Regions from separate parts of the Streptomyces sp. Xyl84 genome, predicted to be linked through region 1. Evidence: riboswitches for the same ligand, from Rfam matches in the RefSeq annotation. Region 1 holds a riboswitch; each other region holds the start of a gene.

Region 1 (2,192 bases):
CCGCGCAGCACCTTCAGATGGGCCTCGGTGCGCCGCTGGGCGGCCCGCGCCGCGCCCAGCGGCTCCAGCAGGAGGCGCATCTCCAGCAGGTCGGCGGCCTCCTGCCCGGTGGGCTCGGCGACACACGCGCCGGCGTGCCGGCGGGTCACGACGAAACCCTCGGCCTCCAGCGTGCGCAGGGCCTCGCGCACGGGCACGCGCGAGACGCCGTAGCGTCGGGCGAGGACCTCCTCGGCGAGCCGGGCGCCGCGCTCGTGGACGCCGGCGACGATGTCGTCCCGGATCGCCGTGCACACCGAGTGCGCCGGAACGCGCATGACCGACCTCCGCATTGATCCCGTGCGACTCCGCGACGAACGCGTGTTCCGCGACTCTATGACAATGCGCGGGAATTTCCGACCGCACGACGGAATCCGGGGTTATTTTTTGGTCAACGCGGAGCCTGGGAATACCGAAAACCCCGGCCGGGCGGCCGGGGCTTTCGGTGTCGTTCAGATGTCCGCGTGATCAGCGTCCACGTGTTCGGAGGTACGGGCCGTCGGACGGGCACGCCCTCGCAGGTGCCGCCGTCAGACGTTCACGCCGTGCTTGCGCAGGTAGGCGATCGGGTCGACGTCCGAGCCGTAGTCGGGGGTGGTGCGCGCCTCGAAGTGCAGGTGCGGGCCGGTGACGTTCCCGGTGGCGCCGGACAGGCCGATCTGCTGCCCCGGCGTGACCTGCTGGCCCACCGAGACGTCGATGGACGACAGGTGCCCGTACTGGGTGTACATGCCGTCGGCCATCCTGATCACGACCTGGTTGCCGTACGCCCCGCCCCAGCCGGTCTGCACGACGGTGCCGACGCCGACCGCGTGCACCGCGGTGCCGCTCGCGGCGTGGAAGTCGATGCCGGTGTGCGAGCCGGAGGACCACAGGGAGCCGCCGGTCTTGTAGCCGGTGGAGACGTACGAGCCGGTGATCGGCGGCACGAAGGTGTTGAGGCGCTTGCGCTCGGCCTCGCGGGCGGCCCGCTCCTTGGCCTCGCGCGCCTTCTTCGCCTGCTCGGCGGCCCGCTTGCGCGCGGCCTCCTCGGCCTGCTTGTGCCGGGCCGCCTCCAGCTGGGCGGCGGCCTGGGCGTCGACCCGCTCGGCGACGGTGTCGCCGAGGCTGACGACCGGGGTGAGGCCGGTGTCCGCGGGGGCCGGGGTCTCGGCGGCCAGGGCCGGGGAGGCGGCGAGGGTGCCGATGACGCCGGTGGTGGTGAGGGCCGCGACACCCGCCGCGCGGGCGGTGGTGCGCTGCACCCGGCCGGGACGGCGGTGCTTCCCGGTGGCGCGCGTGAACGCCATGTGGTGGCTGGTCCTTTCCTTCCCTCTCGCCTACCGGGTTAGCTGACGGGTTCGGAGCAGGAAGGTCTCCTACGGGCCCCGCGCGTGCGCGGCGCCCGATTCACCCCAGGGACTGAGTGGGTCCCCGGCTCCCCTGGCTCGCGCCGTACGGGGACTCGGCGATGGCTGTCCGGTGCCGCGGGTGCGGCGCACTGCCCGACGAACAGCCGGACCGACGCTAGACGGGCCCGCTTTCCGATCCCAAACGGATCCGGGTTTTTGTAGCGCAGGCCACAGGGCAGAAGGGCAGCCACTCCCCCAATCCGGACATCCCAGAGCCCTGGTGACGCGTCCGTCACCAGGGCCCCACGCGCGCGTGCCGGGCGGCGCGTTACTCGGCGGCGACGACGGTCACCGGGCCGATGCCGAGCGCCTCGACGGGCTCCTTGATCTGCGCCGCGTCCCCGACGAGCACCGTCACCAGCCGGTCCACCGGGAAGGCGCTGACGACCGCCGCGGTGGCCTCCACCGTGCCGGTCTGGGCGAGCTGCTGATAGAGCGTCGCCTGGTAGTCGTCGGGCAGGTGCTGCTCGACCTGGTCGGCCAGCGTGCTCGCCACGGCGGCGGCCGTCTCGTACTTGAGCGGCGCCACACCGACGAGGTTCTGCACGGCGACGTCCCGCTCGGCCTCGGTGAGGCCCTCGGCGGCCAGCTTGCGCAGCACGGTGAACAGGTCGTCCAGCGCGGGCCCGGTGTTCGGCGTGTCGACCGAGCCGCTGATGGCGAGCATCGCCGCGCCGGTGCCGTCGGGCGCGGAGCGCAGCACCTGGCCGAACGACCGCACCCCGTAGGTGTAGCCCTTCTCCTCGCGCAGGACGCGGTCCA
Region 2 (2,192 bases), 2.4 Mb from region 1:
CGTCCGGTTCGTCCGGCTCTTCGGCGGACACCCCCAAGGGGGCCGGCTCCGCCCACGGGACCGGCACACCGGGCGACTCCTCCACGAAGCCCTCCACTTCGCCCTCTTCGCCCACGAAGACGGGCAACCCGCCCAAGTCCGGCACCTCTCACGGCCCGGACGCGTCCGACGCCACCCCGTGGGCGGACGGCGCCGGCGACGGGGGCGACTCCGGCGACTTGGACAACTACGGTCAGAGCGTCGGCTCTTCGGCCCTCGTCGACACCGGTGCGCTCGGTGGCGGCCGCCACCGCGGCGGCAGCGCCGACGAAGGGGCCGCCGAGGGTCGTACGGGCGCGACGGGCGGCCGGCACGCCTCGCGTGAGGGCGGCGCCGTCCACGCCTCGTCCGCCGCCTCCTACACCGTCCGCACCGGCGACTCCCTCACGTCCATCGCCGACTCCCTTGACGTCCACGGCGGATGGCACGCGCTGTACGACGCGAACAAGGGCTCCATCGGCGCCGACCCCGACCACATCGTCGCCGGTCAGAGCCTGGATGTCCCCGCTGAAAACGCCCGAAACTAGGCGGAGTTCACGTCACGCTTCGCGTCGAATGTCCCATTCGGTGAAAGTGTGGGATGAGTCTCAGAAGCCCTGATCGTCTTTGAAATCCGGCCGATCACCTGTCTACGGTCATGACCGCTCGCCACCGCGAGCCCCGGCTGCCGCAACGCCGAATCCTGCCAGCGGCCGTACGGGAACAGTCGTCGCTTCGAGCGCCGAAGGCAGGAGCGGGGGACCCAAGGTAAGTTGCCGCGCCGGTCAGACGACCGGAGCGGCTGGGGGTGAAGCCGTGCCTCCCCAAAGGCACGGCCGGGCAACTCAACCGGCCCGAACCCGACAGCTCACCTCGCAGGCGTCGGTGAGGGGATCCTTCCATGCTGTTTTCCGGCAAGGGCAAGCATCGTCGTCCGTCCAAGGCCACCCGCGCCATCGCACTCGCCGGTGTCGCCGGTGTCGCCGTCGCCGGCCCGCTGATGGCGGCCGGCAACGCCTCCGCCGCCACCACCTCCGAGTGGGACGCGGTCGCCCAGTGCGAGTCCGGTGGCAACTGGTCCATCAACACCGGCAACGGCTTCTACGGCGGCCTGCAGTTCACCAACTCCACCTGGGCCGCGTACGGCGGCACCGCCTACGCCTCGCGCGCCGACCTGGCGAGCAAGTCGCAGCAGATAGCCGTCGCCGAGAAGGTGCTCGCGGGTCAGGGCAAGGGTGCCTGGCCGGTCTGCGGCAAGGGCCTGTCCGGCGCCTCCTCCAGCGGCGGCAGCAGCTCCTCGTCGTCCTCTTCCTCGTCCTCCTCCTCTTCTTCCTCCTCCTCGTCGTCCTCGTCGAGCAGCAGCTCCAGCAGCTCCAAGAGCAGCACCTCGACCCGTTCGACCGAGCAGCGGGCCGCCGACCGCTCCGCGACGCGTCCGGCCCCGAAGAAGACCGTCACCACCCCGACCGGCAAGAAGGTCAAGAAGGGCGACGGCGAGTACAAGGTGGCCGCCGGCGACACCCTCAGCTCCATCGCCACCGAGCACGGCGTGCGCGGCGGCTGGGAGAAGCTGTTCCAGCTGAACAAGGACATCGTCGACGACGCCGACCTCATCTACCCGGGCCAGCAGCTCCACCTGAAGTGACAGGGCCTAGCCCGGCCCCAGGCCCTCCCCAGGCGCGGCCTCCACGACGGAGGCCGCGTGGGGCCGCCCCCGTCCCCACGGGCTCCCCGCCCCGGTGCGTGTTCCCCCGTACGCACCGGGGCGGGGCTTTTTCACTTCCCGTTCGCGTCCCCGCCCCTTCGCCCTTTGTTCCGTGCTGGAACAATGTGTACCGTCACCCTGTCCACGGGACGGTCGGTCGATCGGTCGGCGGCCCGGGACGGTTAGGCTCTAGTCGCAAGGCACAGCCGCAAGGCAGACCGCCCCGCACTTTCAGCGTCACATCCACGAAGGAGATGCTCGTGCCGTCCATCGACGTCGTCGTAGCCCGGGAAATCCTGGACTCCCGAGGCAACCCCACGGTCGAGGTCGAGGTCGGCCTCGACGACGGCAGCACGGGTCGTGCCGCCGTTCCGTCCGGCGCCTCCACCGGCGCCTTCGAGGCCATCGAGCTGCGCGACGGCGACCCGAACCGCTACCAGGGCAAGGGTGTCGAGAAGGCCGTCCTGGC
Region 3 (2,192 bases), 1.2 Mb from region 1:
CGCTCTTGGTGGCTTCGAGCAGCCCTTCCTCGACAGCCGCCAACCCGGCCTGGACATCGGCTTCGAGAGCCTGGTCCCGCACGCTCAGCCCGAACGGCCCGACGACGGTCACGAGGGGTCTCCTGTCTGCTGGTGTCTGCTGGCGCTACACGGTTTGTCGATAGGTCGCTGCCATCACTCAAGTCAGCGTATCCGGTCACGTTTCGATCACCGATAGCGCCCACCGATACAGGCCAGGTGGTATCGGATCACGACCGATATGTTTTCGATCACCACGTATGAACAGATATTTATCGACTCACTCCTCCCTACTCTGCCCCCTCCCCCGCGTCACACCGAGCACGACGGACCGCGACGGACCGCCACGGAGCGCGACGAACCCCCGTCCGCCCGAACGGGGCCACAACCTCACCGAACGTGACAACCACCCCTCCCCCTCCCCTGCTGCCCCGCACCGGCACCACCACTCCCCGCCCCTCCCCCGCCCCACCCTCACCGGAGGAGTCCGATTTACCCTTATTGGCATTTCAATTCCCGTTGGCCGTAAATGCTCCTGGCCGGATTATTCCGTGAGTTGGGTCACGCGCACCCTGCCACCCCGCGGCCACCCCGCACACCCCCGCTTCCCTTCCCCCGCATACGAGTTGACCCTTGGCAGATGCAAAGGATCAAGTGCCCAAAACACCCCGGATCAAGGTCAACTAGGGCGATGTATGAATCAGGTACTTGTTCGGGACATGTGCTCTCGCATACGTTCCCGGCCAGTCGGGTGGACGCCGAATCCTGCCACCGCCCGATATCCATCGACCGAACCACTTCATGGCAGGAGCGGGGGACCCAGGTAAGTCGCCGGGCCGGAACGCCGTACGTCGTCCTACGTCGTACGCCGTGCCGGAACGGCTCGGGGTGAAGCCGTGCCACCCGAGGGCACGGCCGGGCACCTCCCCGCCCGAACCCGACAGCTCACCTCGCAGGCGACGGAGAGGAATCCCCCATGCCTGCAAACGGTCAGCGCCGTTCCCGCACCGCCCGCCTCGTCCGCACCCTCGCCGTCTCCGGCACGGGTGCCGCCGTCCTCGCCCTCCCCCTGATCGGCGCCACCAGCGCCTCCGCCGCCCCCGCGGCGGCGACCACGGCCACCGCCAAGACGGTGAGCACGGTCGCCTACCCGAACAACCTGGATGGCTGGATCCGCGAGTCGCTCGCGATCATGGGCCAGAAGGGCATCCCGGGCACGTACAACGGCATCTACCGCAACGTGATACGCGAGTCCTCCGGCAACCCGCTGGCCATCAACAACTGGGACTCCAACGCCGCCAAGGGCATCCCGTCCAAGGGCCTGCTCCAGGTCATCCAGCCGACCTTCAACGCCTACCACGTGGCCGGCACGTCGTTCGACATCTACAACCCGGTCGCGAACATCACGGCCGCCTGCAACTACGCGGCCGCGCGCTACGGCTCCATCGACAACGTCTTCAGCGCGTACTGACGGATCCGGCCCTCAGACGAACAGTCGCTCGAGGACGACGGCCACGCCGTCGTCCTCGTTCGACGTGGTGACCTCGTCGGCGACCGCCTTCAGCTCCGGGTGGGCGCCGGCCATGGCCACTCCCCGGGCGGCCCACCGGAACATGGGGATGTCGTTCGGCATGTCTCCGAAGGCGAGGGTGTCCTCGGGCCCCAGCCCCAGACGCCCGGCGGCCAGGGCCAGACCGGTCGCCTTGGTGATGCCGTGGGGTTGCAGCTCCACGGTGCCCGGGCCCGACATGGTGACCGCGACGAGGGAACCGGCCACCCCGCGGGCCGTCGCCGCCAGCTCGTCGTCGGACAGGGCGGGATGGCGCAGCAGCACCTTGCTGATGGGCGCGCGCCACAGGTCGTCGCGCCGCGCCACCCGCTGGGCGGGCAGCGTGGGATGCGGCATGCGGTACCCGGGCTCGATGAGCGTGAGCCCCTCCACCCCGTCCTGGTCGACCGCCGCGTACACCTCCCCCACCTCCGCCTCGATCTTGCCGAGCGCCGTCTCGGCCGTCTCCCGGTCGAGCGTCTGCGACCACAGCAGACGGTCTTCCCCGGCGTCGTAGAGCTGTGCGCCCTGGCCGCACACCGCGAGCCCGGTACCGCCCAGGTCCTTCAGCAGCGGCCGTACCCTCGGCGCCGGCCGGCCGGTCACGACGAGGTGCCGGGCGCCT
Region 4 (2,192 bases), 2.0 Mb from region 1:
GGGGGCCACGGTGTACAGCAGCCTGGAACCGTGCGCCCGACGCGCCTCCCGGCCGCGTCCGTGCGCCCGGCTGATTCTGGACGCGGGGGTGCGGCGAGTGGTCACGGCCTGGCGGGAGCCGGACACGTTCGTCGAGGCCGCCGACGGGTCCGGGGTGCTGGCGGCCGCGGGCGCGGACGTCGTCGTCCTGCCGGAGTTCGAGGGTCAGGCCAAGGAGCCCAATCGCCACCTGCTGTGACGCGTGTGCATTCCACCCCGGGGATGACGTACACTGGTTTCAACGACGCGGGGTGGAGCAGCTCGGTAGCTCGCTGGGCTCATAACCCAGAGGTCGCAGGTTCAAATCCTGTCCCCGCTACTGAAGGCTCAGGGCCGGAATCCGATCAAGGATTCCGGCCCTGAGCCGTTTCCGTTCGTTCCGGCGCTCCGGCCGCTCCTTGATCGTTGTGACCTGACGTGAGCGGGCCGTCCCCGTCCGCATAACAACTGACACACCATCACCGGACGGTCCGGGCCGGACGCGGCTCGATGACGTCGTGATGTGGCCTGAAGTCCAGTCAACTCACCCCGTTTCCATCCCTCGTGAGGCTTATGTTCTGGCCAAAAAGGTTTAAGGATCAAGACGATCGGCTTGGAATCGGAGCCCCGGGTCTATTAACGTTCGATAACGCAGCGCGGTCGTCCCAGCCGTCACCGAAGGCGGCTCCGTGCGCGCGCGCCGAATCCCGCGAGGGAACCGGGGAACCACCAACTTGGGGTGAATCGGGCGTCATCCGCCGTGTGTACGCGGCTGGTTGACGCGCGTAGGAGACCTTCCCGCTCCGAACCCGTCAGCTAACCCGGTAGGCGAGACGGAAGGAAAGGAGCACGCCCGCGTGGCGTCCAACCCGCCTGCCCCTGAAGCCCCGACGGTGCCGAGCCGGCGCACCGAGTCCTTCGCCTACGGTGACCGGCACCCCGACCAGGGCCCCTGGGAGGAGTGGAACCCCACCGAGGACTCCCTCCGTCCCGTCCGCGGCCGGCACCGCGTGGCCAAGCAGCGCGGCGGCGGGCTCGCCCGCAGTTCCACCGTGCTCGGCGTGGGCGTCATGGCGGCCGTCGGGGCGGGCGGCATGGCCAGCGCCAACACCGGCAAGCCGCCGGTCTCGATCTCCCTGCCCGACGTTCCCGCCCTGCAGGGCCTGCCCGCCGTGGGCGGTCTCTTCGAGGGATCCGGCCACGACGGTCACGAGGGTTCCGCGACCGCCCTCAGCGACGTCACCGAGACCCCGGCCGTGACCGCCGGGACGACCGCGCACACCGCCACGGACGCGGGCGAGGCGCTGCGCAGCCGGATCATGGCCCAGGCCGAGCAGCAGCAGGCCCAGGCCGAGGCCGGAGCCAGGGCGGCCACGGAGGCGGCCGCGGCCCGCAAGGCCGTCCGGCAGGCCGAGGAGGCCGCCGCCCAGGCGAAGAAGGAGGCCGAGGCCAAGGCCGCCGCCGCGAAGAAGAAGGCGGAGGAGGAGGCCCGCAAGGAGGCCGAGGCGGCCCGGCTGGCCGCGCTGGCCAAGCAGTACACGCTGCCGACCTCCTCGTACACCCTCACCTCCACCTTCGGGCAGGCCGGCTCCATGTGGTCCTCCGGCCACCACACCGGCCTCGACTTCGCCGCGCCCACCGGCACCCTGATCAAGGCCGTCCACAGCGGCACCGTCACCGAGGCGGGCTGGGCCGGCGCCTACGGCTACCGCACGGTCCTCACCCTGGACGACGGCACCGAACTGTGGTTCTGCCACCAGTCGTCGATCAGCGTCGCGGCCGGCCAGAAGGTGAGCACGGGCGAGGTCATCGGCCGGGTCGGCGCCACCGGCAACGTCACGGGGCCGCACCTGCACCTGGAGGTCCACCCGGACGGCCAGGCCGCCGGCATCGACCCGATGGCGTGGCTCCAGTCCAAGGGCCTCACCCCCTGACGGACCGCCGCCGGCCGGCACGCCGCCGCCCGCGACGGCCCGGGTCCCACCGACGGCCCGGGTTCCGCCGAAGGTCGCTGCCCGCCGGCAGTCCGGCTCCCGGCCACGGTCCGGACCCCGCCGACGGCAGGGCTCCCCCCGGCAGTCCGGGCCGCGCCCTTTCAGGTTCTTTCCGGTCCGCCTGCCGACCGGGTGGTTTGCGCAACCTTTGCGCCGGTCACCGGCGCGGTGCGGAATGGG

Evidence for each region. Region 1 has a riboswitch for cyclic di-AMP ahead of AC6I72_RS07900 (M23 family metallopeptidase). Riboswitches for the same ligand answer to the same signal wherever they lie in the genome.
Region 2: another riboswitch for cyclic di-AMP. It lies ahead of AC6I72_RS18715 (transglycosylase family protein); the one in region 1 lies ahead of AC6I72_RS07900 (M23 family metallopeptidase).
Region 3: another riboswitch for cyclic di-AMP. It lies ahead of AC6I72_RS13290 (transglycosylase SLT domain-containing protein); the one in region 1 lies ahead of AC6I72_RS07900 (M23 family metallopeptidase).
Region 4: another riboswitch for cyclic di-AMP. It lies ahead of AC6I72_RS16750 (M23 family metallopeptidase); the one in region 1 lies ahead of AC6I72_RS07900 (M23 family metallopeptidase).

What each region holds. Positions count from the first base shown of each region.
Region 1 is NZ_AP029182.1:1,850,902-1,853,093, forward strand. Features, by position in the region: gene AC6I72_RS07895 (GntR family transcriptional regulator) at 1-317, opposite strand, end outside; gene AC6I72_RS07900 (M23 family metallopeptidase) at 570-1,328, opposite strand; cyclic di-AMP (ydaO/yuaA leader) riboswitch at 1,341-1,499, opposite strand; gene AC6I72_RS07905 (M16 family metallopeptidase) at 1,699-2,192, opposite strand, start outside.
Region 2 is NZ_AP029182.1:4,294,012-4,296,203, forward strand. Features, by position in the region: gene AC6I72_RS18710 (transglycosylase family protein) at 1-566, shown strand, start outside; cyclic di-AMP (ydaO/yuaA leader) riboswitch at 749-915, shown strand; gene AC6I72_RS18715 (transglycosylase family protein) at 920-1,663, shown strand; gene eno (phosphopyruvate hydratase) at 1,978-2,192, shown strand, end outside.
Region 3 is NZ_AP029182.1:3,089,248-3,091,439, forward strand. Features, by position in the region: gene AC6I72_RS13285 (polyprenyl synthetase family protein) at 1-112, opposite strand, end outside; cyclic di-AMP (ydaO/yuaA leader) riboswitch at 796-990, shown strand; gene AC6I72_RS13290 (transglycosylase SLT domain-containing protein) at 995-1,489, shown strand; gene AC6I72_RS13295 (HAD family hydrolase) at 1,502-2,192, opposite strand, start outside.
Region 4 is NZ_AP029182.1:3,850,462-3,852,653, forward strand. Features, by position in the region: gene AC6I72_RS16740 (dihydrofolate reductase family protein) at 1-238, shown strand, start outside; tRNA gene AC6I72_RS16745 (tRNA-Met) at 285-358, shown strand; cyclic di-AMP (ydaO/yuaA leader) riboswitch at 707-864, shown strand; gene AC6I72_RS16750 (M23 family metallopeptidase) at 876-1,952, shown strand.